Regions from separate parts of the Serratia sp. Res13-Sevr-LER1-36-b genome, predicted to be linked through region 1. Evidence: predicted binding sites of a transcription regulator. Region 1 holds the regulator's gene; the other holds the start of a gene.
The links. The regulator PurR, encoded in region 1, represses purine synthesis genes. The targets are predictions, from matches to a motif close to CANGCAAACGTTTGCNTG.
Positions count from the first base shown of each region.

Region 2: IMQ33_RS13925 (NCS2 family permease) is a predicted target of PurR. The motif match lies at 5,142-5,159, and genes of this name have one in related genera.

Region 1 is NZ_JADACK010000005.1:722,316-729,586, forward strand. Features, by position in the region: gene IMQ33_RS04395 (riboflavin synthase subunit alpha) at 1-240, shown strand, start outside; gene IMQ33_RS04400 (I78 family peptidase inhibitor) at 283-576, shown strand; gene cfa (cyclopropane fatty acyl phospholipid synthase) at 617-1,768, opposite strand; gene punC (purine nucleoside transporter PunC) at 2,109-3,314, opposite strand; gene punR (DNA-binding transcriptional activator PunR) at 3,440-4,360, shown strand; gene purR (HTH-type transcriptional repressor PurR) at 4,417-5,442, opposite strand; gene IMQ33_RS04425 (YnhF family membrane protein) at 5,767-5,856, shown strand; gene sodB (superoxide dismutase [Fe]) at 5,921-6,499, opposite strand; gene IMQ33_RS04435 (C40 family peptidase) at 6,726-7,271, opposite strand, start outside.
Region 2 is NZ_JADACK010000019.1:129,632-136,902, forward strand. Features, by position in the region: gene IMQ33_RS13915 (SulP family inorganic anion transporter) at 44-1,771, shown strand; gene IMQ33_RS13920 (Na+/H+ antiporter) at 1,808-3,457, opposite strand; gene IMQ33_RS13925 (NCS2 family permease) at 3,642-5,003, opposite strand; gene IMQ33_RS13930 (VOC family protein) at 5,392-5,799, opposite strand; gene IMQ33_RS13935 (glutathione S-transferase family protein) at 5,846-6,514, opposite strand; gene IMQ33_RS13940 (lipocalin-like domain-containing protein) at 6,511-6,966, opposite strand; gene dcuC (C4-dicarboxylate transporter DcuC) at 7,072-7,271, opposite strand, start outside.

The DNA of each region.
Region 1 (7,271 bases):
CATAAGGGTTTCATCGGCATCGATGGCATTAGCCTGACCATAGGCGAGGTGGTCAATAACCGTTTCTGTGTGCATTTGATCCCGGAAACCCTTGAGCGCACCACGCTGGGTAAAAAGCGCCTGGGCGACAAGGTCAATATAGAAATCGATCCGCAAACTCAAGCGGTGGTGGATACCGTCGAGCGTGTGCTAGCCAATCGTGAGGCTGTGTTAGCTGTCACCAAGCCGCCAGTACCCTAAGCCTGAGAATCCTGTACCGATAACCCTACATAGGAGCCAAACGTGAAGTTTTATGGGAAAACGATGATGCTAGCGGCGCTGTTGGCGCTGACCGCCTGTTCAAGCTCCCCAGAACAGGCGAACTCACAGTCTGCCGAGGCTGAAGATGATACCTGCGGTGCATCGCAGTATCAGAATTATGTGGGTAAACCGTTGTCTGCGTTGGACGGGGTTAATATTCCCCAGCAGGTACGGACTATTCCTTATAACTCTATGGTAACCATGGACTTCAATCTAAAGCGCTTGAACTTCCTGGGTGACAGTGAAGACAAAATCATTCGCGTTTATTGCGGTTAATAACCCTTTACCCCAACCCTGTGGGTTGGGGTAAAGGATTTTAGCGGGGAACTCGCAGACCGCCTTCGACACCTTTAGGGCTGAATACTACCTGCCAAAGTTGAATATCGCGAGCGCGGAACGCTCCTGCGCAGGCATTAAGGTAATAACTGAACATCCTTTCAAAACGTTCGGAATAGCGCGATGCCAGCAGTGGCCAGCTCTGTTTGAAACGTTCATACCAGGCCATCAGGGTGCGATCGTAATCTGCGCCGATATTATGCCAATCTTCCATGACGAAACGGCCTTCGCTGGCCTGGGCAATATGTTTCACCGACGGCAGACAGCCGTTGGGGAAGATATATTTATTGATCCACGGATCAACGTTCATATCGGTCTCGTTGGAACCAATGGTATGCAACAGGAAAATGCCATCGGGTTTTAAATTACGTTCCACTACCTCGAAATAGGTTCGGTAGTTCTTCGGCCCAACGTGTTCGAACATGCCGACTGAGACGATGCGGTCAAACTGCTGGTGGAGATCGCGGTAGTCCTGCAGTAGAATTTCCACGTCCAGACCGGCACAGCGCTCTTGCGCCATTTTCTGCTGTTCTGCGGAGATGGTGACCCCCACCATGGAAACGCCGTAGTGCTTGGCCGCATACGTAGACAGGCCGCCCCAGCCACAGCCGATATCCAATACCCGCATACCAGGCCGCAGGTGCAGTTTTTCGCAAATTAGCCGTAGCTTGGCCTCTTGCGCTTCTTCCAACGTCGTGGCCTGTTGCCAATAGCCGCAGGAATATTGCATATAGGGATCCAGCATCTGGGTAAACAAATCGTTACCCAGGTCGTAATGCTCCTTGCCAACGATCCAGGCGCGTTTTTGGGATTGCAGATTGGTCAGGCGGGCGGCGGCAATACGCAAGATATCCTTCAGGTGGTGGGGCAGTTTCTTTTCCAGGCCAGCTGCGACAACCCGCTGAAAAAATATGTCCAGCCGTTCGCACTCCCACCAACCGTCCATATAGCTTTCGCCCAGCCCCAGAGAGCCGTCTTGCAGTACGCGTTTAAAGAAATTGGGATTATTGATCTGAATATCGAAAGGGCGTGAACCATTGATTTCAATACCGGCCATGCTAAGCATTTCATGAGCGATACGATACCAATGGTTATCCTGGATGCTCAGATCTTCTATACACGATGAACTCATAGCTTCTCCATCACCTTCTTCTGACTTATGATCCTGCAGAATTTAATGTAGCCAATTTCTACAGGGACATACGTATACCTACGGTAAAAATTCACCGTGGTGTCTGAAATTCGACTTGAACAGAGGAAATTTAAGAGACTCCCTGCGTCAAAGGACGCGGGTAAATGCAACCTTAAATAAAGTGTGATGCCATCCACGTACGCAGCAGTTGCTGCAATAAGAGCTTAGTATAACTGTTATTCTAAAAGGTCGTTTTTGAGTATAGGCTTGCCGAGGCGTAGACTCAACTGCAAATCGCGCTCGGCAAGAATTTTCATTAAGTGACTATTTACAGAGATAATTATGACACGGAGTCGACACGCTCCTGCCGTGTTACCTGCGTTTCATCCGTTCCTTTCCCACGCTGCATCAGATAGCCCAAGGCTGCTAAAAATACGGTAGCAACCATTACGGTAACCGTGGCTAACAGCGGTTGGGCGATAAATGCCGAAACCAACAGGCTGGCGATAAAACATAATCCCAGCTGTAGCGTGTTTTGCAGCGCAGCGGCTTTGCCGCTGTTGTTGGGGAAGGGCATCAACGCATTGGCCACTAAAATAGGATAGCTGGCACCGTTAACTAATGCCATAAAGCAGAACGGGATCAACAGTGTGGTCAACGTCGGTTCGCTCAGGGTGGCAATCAGATACAGTGCTACCATGCTGATGCCATAAGCTACCAGCAGCCATGGCAACAAGGTTTTGCCAGAAATGCGATTTAAGGCGCTACGGCAGCTGTAACCCCCCAATAAGAAAGCCAGCGTTTGTGGCACATAGCTTAGGCCAATATCGTTAGGGCTATACCCCATATCGCCGAGGATAAAGGGTGAGCCCGTCAGCCAGGCGAAGAAGCCGGCAGAACAGGCGGCAAAAACCATCACGTTGCCGCTGAAGACCGGGGATTTCAAGATCTGCATAAAGCCAAGGCTGGGCTTTTTATCGGCGGAAGGTACCAGTCTGCTACGGTCTTTCAGCAGTAAGGTGGGGATCAGCAGCAGGGCGGTAATCCCCAACAGCACGGCGAAGATGGCCCGCCATCCCATATGGTTGAGCAACCAGGCGCCTAGCAGCGGGGCCAGCGCCGGAGAGAGTGCGACCAGCGGCATAATGGAGGCGAAAACGCGGTTGGCTTTGCCATCGCGGTAACGATCAACCACGATCGCCTGCCAGGTGACGGCGGCGGAACACACGCCAATGGCTTGGATAAAGCGCAGTGACCACAGTTGTGCCACGTTTTCGACCCACAGCATACCTAGACAGCCGACGGCGAACAGTGCCAGGCCAATCAATAACACGGGCTTACGGCCAATGCGGTCAGACAGCGGCCCCCACAGCAACTGGGCGAAGGCAAAGCCTGCCAGGAAGATACTCAGGCTGGCGCTGATCGCCCCAGCGGAGATTTGCAGATCCTGCTGCATGGCCCCAAAGGCGGGCAGGTACATATCGGTAGCCAGATAGCCCAACATACTTAGGCCGGCCAGGTAGAACATAAATCCAAAATTTCGCATTGCTATTTCTCGTTAAAATTATGTTGTCGCAGGTTTTGAAGCGCCGGCAAGTGTATACGGCTGGATCTCTGCTTGTGAAACGGTAATATTTGCAAGGTGCTGTTAAAAAATTTGAAGGCAAAGTTATGTGGTCTGAATATTCACTCGATGTGGTAGATGCGGTGGCGCGAACCGGTAGTTTCAGCGCAGCGGCGCAGGAATTGCATCGCGTTCCCTCGGCGGTGAGCTATACGGTGCGCCAACTGGAGCAATGGCTGGCGGTGCCGCTGTTTGAACGCCGTCACCGCGATGTGGAACTCACGCCAGCGGGGGCGCTGTTTGTTAAAGAAGCACGGGTTGTTATCAAAAAAATGCTCGATACCCGACGACAGTGTCAGCAGGTGGCCAACGGTTGGCGCGGGCAATTGCGGATTGCGGTCGATCTGATCGTCAAACCTCAGCGCAGCCGCCAACTGGTGCTGGATTTTTATCGCCATTTCCCCGACGTAGAACTGATAGTGCAGCCTGAAGTATTCAACGGCGTGTGGGATGCACTGGTCGATGGTCGCGCTGAGATGGCCATTGGTGCAACGCGGGCGGTGCCGGTCGGCGGCGGTTTTGCCTTTCGCGATATGGGTTTTATGAATTGGCTCTGCGTAGTACATGCTAAACATCCGCTCGCCGCCTTGCAAGGAAAGCTGCGCGACGATCAACTACGGCCTTATCCCTCGTTGCTGTTGGAGGATACTTCGCGCAATTTACCCAAGCGGGTGACCTGGTCGCTGGACAACCAGCGGCGGCTGACCGTGCCGGACTGGGTTTCGGCGGTAGATTGTTTGCGTGCCGGGCTGTGTGTGGGCATGGTGCCCGCGCATCGAGTATTGCCGTTGGTACAAAGTGGCGAACTGGTGGTGTTACCACTGCATGAGCCTTTCCCGCCCAGCGCCTGCTGCCTGACCTGGCAGCAAAACGCCCAGTCTCCGGCCATGGCCTGGCTGTTGGACTATCTTGGCGACAGCGAAACGCTGAATCAGGAATGGCTCAGTGAAGAGGGGCCGGGTGATTAATCGGGCGCGGCATATTGCGGCGCCCCTACGGAGAAATATGGGTTAAGAAATAGGACTTAGCGGCGGTAATCGACAAAAGGACCATCTGCCACGGAGCGACGCTCAATAAGTTTTGGATGCACTTCAATCACCTGCGACTCTTCACGCTTGCTGATGATGCGATCTAACAGCATGGTAAAGGCCATCTCGCCCAGGCGCTCTTTAGGCTGGTGAATGGTGGTCAGAGCGGGAGTGAAGTAGCGGGCATTACGCACGTTGTCGTAACCAATAACCGAGATATCCTGCGGTACACGCAACCCCAGCTCATCGGCGGCGCAAATCGCCCCCATGGCCATAATATCGCCGCCACAGAAAACGGCGGTTGGGCGATGCTTTTGCGACAGGATCTGATGCATGGCTTTGTAGCCAGATTCAGGCTCGAAATCCCCCTGCACGACCCATTCTTCGCGCACTTCGATGTTGGCTTCCTTCATGGCCTTCAGAAAGCCCTGGTGGCGACCTCCACCGGTATTACGCGCCAGTTGACCAGGAATGGCACCGATGTCCCGGTGGCCACGTTCGATCAGGTAGCGGCCTGCCAGGTAACCGCCCTCGAAGGCATTGTCGATAATGGTATCGGTGAAGTCTCCGCGCGCGGTACCCCAATCCATCACTACCATGGGAATATTACGGTAATCTTCCAGCATGCCCAGTAGCTGATCTGGATATTCTGAGCACATCACCAGCAGGCCATCGACGCGCTTTTGCGCCAACATCGCCAGATAGGCTTGCTGTTTATCCAGATTATTGTGCGAGTTACACAAGATCAGGGTATAGCCTTTGCTGTAACAGCTGTTTTCAACCGCTTCGATCACTTCGGCAAAATAGGGGGCCTCGCTCGAGGTGGCGAGCAAACCGATCGATTTGGTGTGATTGACCTTGAGACTGCGGGCTACGGCGCTGGGTGAATAGTGCAGCTCTTTGATGGCGGCCCAAACGGCCGTTTTGGTATCTTCGGCGACGAAACGCGTTTTATTGATAACGTGCGATACGGTAGTGGTAGAAACGCCAGCGCGTTTGGCCACATCTTTAATCGTTGCCATGTAAAAAATGACTCCTAAACCCACATGTTACAGCATGTAAGTATGATGTTAATCGTTTGCCTACGTAGATCCTTCCCCAGATAAGCGAAAACTGAGTTTTTAGTGCTGAAGTCGTAAATCGCTTGAACAGGGAGGGGCAGTTTATCGGTACGCAGTAGTGAACTGCGGATTTTGTCGCAAATTGAAGAAAAGTGGAAGAGCTAATCGGTAATTATCAGCGGGGAAATCAAAACAAGATTTTAATCACGGACTGTGGGAAAATGATTTGACGTATAAACTGTGTGGCTTATGCTCTGGAAAAGCCAATCTGAGAGGGAGTTGTATATGGATACCAATTTGAAGATGTCATTACTCACCACCGTGGGTGCTTTGGCAATGATTATTGCTTTCAGTTTTATTGCCGCATTGAACTGATCCGCAGCAGAAAAACAAAGGCGCAGCTTGATGCTGCGCCTTATTATTAGCTAGCCACCCGCCGTTAAGCCAGGTTTTCTGCCACGAACGCCCAGTTCACCAACGCCCAGAAGTTTTCCAGGTACTTTGGTCGCGCATTGCGGTAGTCGATATAGTAAGCATGTTCCCACACGTCAACGGTCAATAGCGGAACGTCTGCGCCGGTCAGCGGGGTTGCCGCATTCGAGGTGCTGACGATCGCCAGACTACCGTCCGCTTTTTTCACCAGCCAGGTCCAGCCCGCGCCGAAGTTTTTCACGGCGGCATCGGTGAACTGCTCTTTAAAGGCGGCGAAGGAGCCGAATGACTTATTGATGGCCTCTGCCACTGCGCCCGTTGGCTCGCCACCACCTTGCGGTGATAAGCAGTGCCAATAGAAGGTGTGGTTCCAGACCTGAGCGGCGTTGTTGAACACGCCGCCGGTGGAGGTCTTGACGATCTCGACCAGGGATTTGCCTTCGAACTCGCTGCCTTTCACCAGATTGTTCAGGTTAACCACATAGGTGTTATGGTGCTTGCCATAGTGGTATTCCAGCGTTTCTGCGGAAATGTGCGGTTCGAGAGCGTTTTTCTCATACGGTAATGCAGGTAATTCAAACGACATTGCTTTCTCCTTTTATAGACAATACGCCTCTCCGACGCTTTGGGCCGTGGGGCCGAGGGCGAAAAAACGCAATTGCACCACTTTTGTTATGGTTATTAATCTTAACAACTTTCCGAGCGAAAAGAACATCCAAAGTGTGCCAAGTGGCTGATTGATTAAAGTCGCAGCGGTTTTTGATTTTTGGGGGAGTAAGGCACGGCTGAGCAGCTGGCTCAGCCGTGCTAGGTCAACGAATGGTGGTCGGGGTCACTACGCGGCGGGCGCCAATGTAATGGTTCTGCCAATAGTCGTTATCCAACTGACTGATGCGAATTTCTTCACCGGTGCGCGGTGACTGGATGAACTTACCGTTACCAAGATAGACGCCAACGTGATCGGCGGTGCCACGGTTGTTGATGCGGAAGAACACCAGATCGCCTTTCTCCAGCTCATTACGTTTGATCGGCGCTGCATCACGCAGGTGGTACATTTCGTTGGCGGTACGCGGCATTTTGATTTTCACGACGTCTTTGTACGCGTAATAAATCAGCCCACTGCAGTCGAATCCTGTACCAGGTGAAGATCCACCCCAGCGGTAGGGTTTACCCATTTGCCCCATCAGCTTGGCCATGGCGGTTTGCTTGGCGTGCTGATAACGTTTTTTATGGGCGGCGGAAAGTTTCAACGGTTTTTCGCGGCCTGCCAGTTTTGCCGTAGCTTTGCCTTCTTCACGATGGCGACCATAGCCTTTTTTATAGCCTTTTTTAGGCGGAGTCACTTTGAGCTTGGCCGT
Region 2 (7,271 bases), on a different contig from region 1:
GAAAGAGACAGCATGCCCCTTTATTCAGCCGGATGGAAAAGATATGCAGCGGAAATCCCTCCAGAGTATCGCGCCTGGCCTGATGAACCTGCTCGCTTACGAGCGTAGCTGGTTGAAACCTGATATCCGAGCTGGCCTCTCGGTGGCGGCAGTGGCATTACCGGTGGCGATTGCCTACGCCGAGTTGGCTGGCGTGAGCGCCATCGTCGGGCTTTACTCCTGTATTCTACCGATGATCGCCTACGCCATTTTTGGCTCATCGCGTCAGCTTATCGTCGGGCCTGATGCAGCCACCTGCGCGGTCATCGCCGCAGTAGTCACTCCGCTAGCGGCTGGCCATACCGAACTGCACTGGCAATTGACCATCGTGATGACCCTGATGATGGGAACCTGGTGCCTGATTGCCAGCCGCTTCAAGCTGGGTGCCATTGCAGATCTGCTGTCACGCCCGATCCTCAATGGGTTGCTCAACGGCGTGGCGCTTACGATTATCGTCAATCAGATCAGCAAGATATTCGGGTTTGCCTCGCCCTCCAGCGAGCTGATTGAACGCATTTACGCACTGCCGGTTAACTTACTCAACAGCCATTGGCCCACGGTGCTTATGTCACTGCTGACGCTGCTGATCCTGCTTGGCGTCCACTATGCCCGGCCTAACTGGCCCGCCCCGCTGTTCGCCGTAGTGCTGACGACGGCGTTGACCTGGGCGGCGAATTTGCCACGCTTTGGCATTGATACGGTTGGGGGCTATACCGGTGGCGGTTTGCCCATGGTTTCATGGCCTGATTTTAAACCCGGGCTGCTGCGCGATCTGGTGATCCCGGCGCTCAACCTGGCCGTAGTCAGCTTTGTCAGCATGATGCTGACCACCAGGAGCTTTGCGGCAAAAAATGGCTACGAAGTTGACGCCGACAGTGAGTTTCGTGCGCTGGGGCTGGTGAATATCGTCTCCGGGCTTTCACAGGGATTCGCCATCAGCGGTGCCAACTCCCGTACCGCCGTTAACGATGCCAACGGCGGCAAAAGCCAGCTGGTCTCGGTGATTGCCGCGCTGGCGATCGCTCTGGTCGTGGCATTTTTTAGCGAGCCGCTGCAGTTTATCCCCATATCGGTACTCGGCGTGGTGCTGATTTACGCCTCTTGGTCGCTGCTGGATATGCGCAGCATTTTCCGGCTGCGCAAACGCAATCGCCCCGCGTTCTATCTGGCGCTGTTTACTTTCTTGAGCGTGCTGCTGGTAGGGATCATTCCCGGCATTGGGCTGGCGGTGCTGCTGGGTCTGTTGCAGTTTCTACAGACGGTTTTCCGGCCCACCGAGCAGCTACTGGGGGTCAACGCAGACGGTATGATCCATTCGCTGGGTAAGAGCAACGGCGTCCAGCCGGTCGATGGCGTGCTTATGTACCGCTTTAATTCGCCGTTGACCTACTTTAACGTCGCCTATTTCAAGCGGCGGATCACCAATCTGGTAGATGGATCGCAGGACCAGCCACGTTGGGTGGTGATTGACGCGGTGGCCAGCTTCACCCATGCGGATATCAGCGTGCTCGCGGCCGTCGAAGAATTGAAGCGGGATCTGCAACTGCGGGGGATCGGCCTGGTACTTGCAGGCCGCCGTACCGAGCTGACACGTTGGTTTCGCCTGGATCGCTCCGGCAGCAAGGAGAATAAACTGATCCTGGTTCCCGACCTGTATCTGGCGTTAAAGCTGATCCAAAGCAAGGAGAGTAAAGCGCAAGGGGAACGAGATGCCGAAGCCTTGGCTGAGTAAGATAGGGGCCGCATAGCGGCCCCCTTAAAGATGTGGTTAGCCTTCTCGCTCAACCAGCAAGGCTTCCAGCAGATCGAGATCGTGCAGCAGTTTTTGCAGCGTCTCGTTGCTGATTTTTTGCGTGGCGCGCAGGTGATAAAGCTCACCACGCTCCGCCCGCAAGGCGGTCAAACGGAAACGCCGCTCGAGGTTTTCCAGCGCCAGCGCATTTTCGATATCATCTTTACTGGCAATACGCCGCCGCAACATTCCGGTCACCCTGGAACTGACCTCTTTGAGCACCTGCGGATCGAGGTTTTCCTCGGTGTCTGCCACCAGCCGTTCTTCCATCTTGTTGATGCTCTCAATCGCCACCTCGGCAGCCATGGCAATCGCCATGCGCTCTTCGGTCTTGCTGGCGCTCTTGTCTGCGACATGCACCCCGCGCAGCAATAACGGCAACGCCAGTACGCCAACGATCAGTGACAGCAAGATCACCCCGGCGGCGATAAACACCAGCTGATAGCGCGCCGGGAAGGCGGTGCCATCGCTAAGTAACAGCGGGATAGAGAGCACACCGGCCAGCGTAATCGCCCCACGTACGCCAGCGAAAGAAGCGACCCACAACTCACGTATGCTGTAATCGCCAAACTGTAGAGGGCGCTTTTTCATAAAGCGATTGCTGGCCTTTTTCATCACCCACAACCAGCTGAAACGCAGCACCAGCAGCGCGGCGTAGATAATCGCCACGTCGGTGAACAGATACCAGGTCTCGATAGTGGGATCCAGTTCAGCCTGCACAATCGAGGTTTCCAGGATCCCCGGCAGTTGCAGCCCCAACATGATGAACACCATGCCGTTGAACACGAACTCCAGCATCGCCCAGACGCTGTTAGCGCGCAAACGCATGGCCAGTGGTGCGTTACGGATCACGCCAGACTGGCTGATGGTCATCCCCGCCGCGACGGCAGCCAGAATGCCTGACACGCCGATATGTTCGGCAATCAGATAGGAGGCAAAAGGCAACAGCAGCAGCAACACAATCTGCGTGGCCGGATCGTCTCCGCTCCAACGGCTCATCACGCGCAGCGATTTACTGTAGGTCCAGGTCACCGCCACACCGGCGAGCAGACCACCGATCGCCACCTTCAGAAACTCCATGGAGGCACCACCGACGGTGAACACCATGGTGCCCATCGCCACCGCGATGGCAAATTTTAACGATACCAGGCCGGAAGCGTCATTCATCAACGCCTCGCCTTCCAGCACACTCATGATGCTTCTGGGAATGCGCCCTTTGCCAACAATACCACCCAGTGCAACGGCATCGGTAGGTGACAACACCGCCGCCAGCGCAAACGCAGCAACCAACGGAATACCCGGTACCATCATGTAAATGAGGTACCCAACGCCGACAACGGTGATCAACACCAGCACCAATGCCAGCCCCAGTATTTCACGCCCGTGGTGCAGGAATTCGCGTGTCGGTGTTTTCCAACCATCGGCAAACAGCAATGGCGGAATAAACAGCACTAAAAACAGTTCAGGGTCAAAATCAACGTGCAGCCCGAAATTCGGCCAGGCTAACAGGGCCCCAATGGCAATTTGCATCAAGGGTAACGGGATCTGGAACGGCAACATGCGTGTTACCACCCCAGACAGGGAGACCACCAGGATCAAGATGAGGATTGTAAAAAATATTTCCATGCTTTCCTTAGACTCTTAAGTTCAGATCACCAAAGCGCGCGGGTAATAGTGTCCGAATAGTAGATCACTTTTTTTCTCAGTTATAAAGCTTGTTGTGCCTTTCAAAACACGTCGCAGCAAATAGGGAGAATAGTCTGAAGGAAATGAACAACGGGGCCAAAGGATGGCCCCGTAGAAGGAAAGCTTAAATTGCCCAACCACCCGCATAGAATGCCACCAGCGCAACCGCGATTAACACGGTACCGATGTTCAGCCTGCGCCATTCACCAGAGAACACGCGGCCAATCACCAGCGAGCTGAAGCCCAGCATGATGCCAGTCACGATGTTACAGGTCAGCACGATAAACACCGCGCACAGCAAACCGGCCATGGCGTCGACAAAGTCGTCGAAATCCAGCTTGGTGACGTTGCTCAACATCAGCAGGCCAACGTACATCAGCGCAGGAGCGGTGGCGTACACTGGCACCAGGTAGGACAGCGGCGACAGGAACAGGATCAGCAGGAACAACAGCCCGACCACGGTGGCCGTCAGACCGGTTTTACCGCCTGCCGCCGTACCTGCAGCAGATTCGATATAAACCGCGGCAGGTGCAGCCCCAACCAATCCGGAGAAGATGCTGCTCAGGGAGTCAGAAGTCAGCGCTTTGCCACCGTTAATGATCTGGCCATCTTTATCCAGCAGATTGGCCTGCCCAGCGACCGCACGGATGGTGCCCGTGGCGTCGAACACCGCAGTCATTACCAATGCCAATACGCTCGGCAGCACCACCGGTTGTAACGCCCCCATGATATCCAGGCTGAAGATCAGCGATTTACCATCTGGCCCCGCCAGGCTAGGCATGGCAAATAGCCCTTGATATTTCACCGCAGGATCAAAAATCAGACCGATAACCGAAATGGCAATAATGACCAGCAAGATGCCGCCTGGCACACGCAGTTTTTCCAGGCCGAAGATCACCGCCAACCCGATTAACGTCATCACCACTGGAAACGAGGTAAATGCCCCCAGCGCGACCGGCAAGCCATCCAGCGGATTTTTCACCACCAGGCCGACACCGTTAGCCGCGATCAACAGCAGGAACAGGCCGATACCAATACCGGTGCCATGCGCCACTCCCATTGGCAGGTTACGCAGGATCCAGGAACGGATACCGGTAATCGAGATGATGGTAAACAGGATCCCCATCAGGAATACCGCGCCCAGCGCCACGGGAATGCTGATCTGCTGACCCAGCACCAGGCTAAAGGCGGTGAACGCCGTCAGTGAAATGGCACAACCAATCGCCATCGGCAGGTTGGCCCACAGGCCCATCAGCAACGACCCCAACCCGGCAACCAGGCAGGTGGCAACGAATACCGCAGTCGGTGGGAAACCGGCTTTACCCAGCATGCTGGGAACCACGATCACCGAGTAGACCATCGCCAGGAAGGTGGTTAACCCTGCCACCACTTCCTGACGCACGTTGGTACCCCGTGCTGTAAGTTTAAAATACGCATCAAGCCCGCCTTTGGGTGTCACGGCGTTATTTGCTTGAGAATTCGACATGTTGCTGTCCCCTGTTTTTCATTGCTGCCAGCCTGGATGAAATGGCTTGTTATCCCACTGATGCATGGTCATTACGAAACCGTTTCCGTCACGTTCGCTTCCTTACCCTTCAGGAACGCGGCAACAGACGCCGTGTAAAAGGCAAACGTTTAACTCTCATCGCATGCAGCGGGTGATTTATGATGGTCTTATCCCCAAAAATCCCAAACGCTACCGGGTGGGATTTTCAAGGCAAACGATTATCTAGCCTTCTATGCCGTCTGATCAACTAAAGATCGCGACAATTTATGCGAAAACGTATTGGGATCGCTCATTGTTGAAGAAGTGAGGTTTATCACATTACGACCTGAAGAGGAGAGATCGCCCCGACAGCTTGGGGCGGAAAAGATTATTGCGATTGCATCGCCTGCTCATCCATGTACATCAACTCCCAGATATGACCATCCAAATCCTGGAAGCCATGGCCATACATAGCGCCGTAATCCTGTGGCTGATTATAGGTATTGCCGCCAGCGGCAATGGCTTTGCGTACCAACGCATCTACCGCAGCACGGCTGGGTTGCGACAGGCAAATCAGCACTTCCGTCGCTTTGTTGGCATCACTGACAGGATTGGGGGTAAATAGCTGGAATTTCTCGTGAGTCAGCAACATCACGTAAATACTCTCACTCACGACCATGCAGGCGGCAGTATCATCGGTAAACTGCGGGTTGAAGATAAACCCCAGTTGTCGGAAGAACTCGATAGAAGCGGGCAAATTGCTGACGGGCAGGTTAACAAAAATTTGCGTAGCCATGGGCTACCTCCTATGAAAGTGACCCTATCGAGTATAGTTCAAGCCTTCAACCCAGTACGCTAAACGGCCCACCCTGTTCCAGAGCCCGCTGATACGCAGGACGCGCGTGAATGCGTTGCAGATAGCCTTGCAGTTTCGGGCACCCGTCCAACCCGCCTCGCCCTGCTAACGCCTCCACCGGGAAACTCATCTGGATATCCGCAGCGCTGAATTCATTGCCTACAAACCAGGTGCTTTTATTCAAGTGTTGCTCCAGATAATCGCGATGCGTGGCAATCTGCTTATCCAGATACTCTTTCTGTACCCCTTTGCCGATCGCCCCGGCAACCGGGCGTATCACCCATGGGATTGGCGGGTGTCCTAAACGGCTAAACACCAGTTTCATTACCAGCAGCGGCATCAACGACCCTTCTGCATAGTGCAGCCAATAGCGATACTCCTGGCGAGCGTGGAAATCCGTGGGAGTGAATAACCCTTGTGCATCATAGGCCTCCTGCAGATATTCTATAATGGCGCCCGACTCCGCCAGCGTCAGATCGCCGTCTACTACTACCGGCGATTTACCCAACGGGTGGATCTTTTTCAACTCGGGCGGTGCCAACATGGTGGTCTTATCACGTTGATAACGCAGAACCTGATAGGGAACACCGAGCTCCTCCAGGAACCACAAGATGCGCTGCGAACGCGAGTTATTCAGATGATGCACGATAATCATGATTTTTCTCCCTCAGCGGCCTGGAGCCGTTGCCACACCAATTCGCCAATCTGCACGCGGTTATCCAGCTGCAACGGTACGGTGCGTAATGTGAGTTTATCGTCAGTGAAACTGTAGAAGCGGATCTGCTGGCTACCCAGCCAGTTGGGGAACGAACAGCCCTCGACCCGATGAATGACGCACTGTTTACCTTCATCAATCCGATAGCGGCCAAAGTAACAAAGCATATTCACAAAGGCAGGGCGGATCTCTCGATCGCAGCCCTGCGCCAAATCCTCCGAGGCAAACCTTGGCCGCGTTGCGCTATAGAGCTGCGCTGCCATGGTGCCGTTGGCCTCATAGTTGAGCCGCCCCAACACCTGCTCGCCCAAAGGGTGATGTATAGCCCCATCCTCCCCTTTGAATATGGAAGAAACCAGCGCCCAACTGCCAATAAACTGGTCTGCCATCATCACATACCCCTCTTAAACGCCCTGGTTAAAAGGTAGTTGTGATTTCAACTATCGCCAATGATGCCTATGATTGAGTTTGATGATCTGCCCCCCAGCCTTATTCACTCACAAATAGGACAGAGAAAGCACCATCATCAGGACATAGGCAATGGTTAATTGCACACAGTTTCTTTTGATTATCTGGAACGGCGTGACCCCTACGAAGCCAGACACGGCGATAATAACGCCTGAAATTGGCGAAAAGCTCCGTCCTAAACTGGCTGAAAAATGCAGCGGCACCAACATCTTAAACACCGAAATACCCG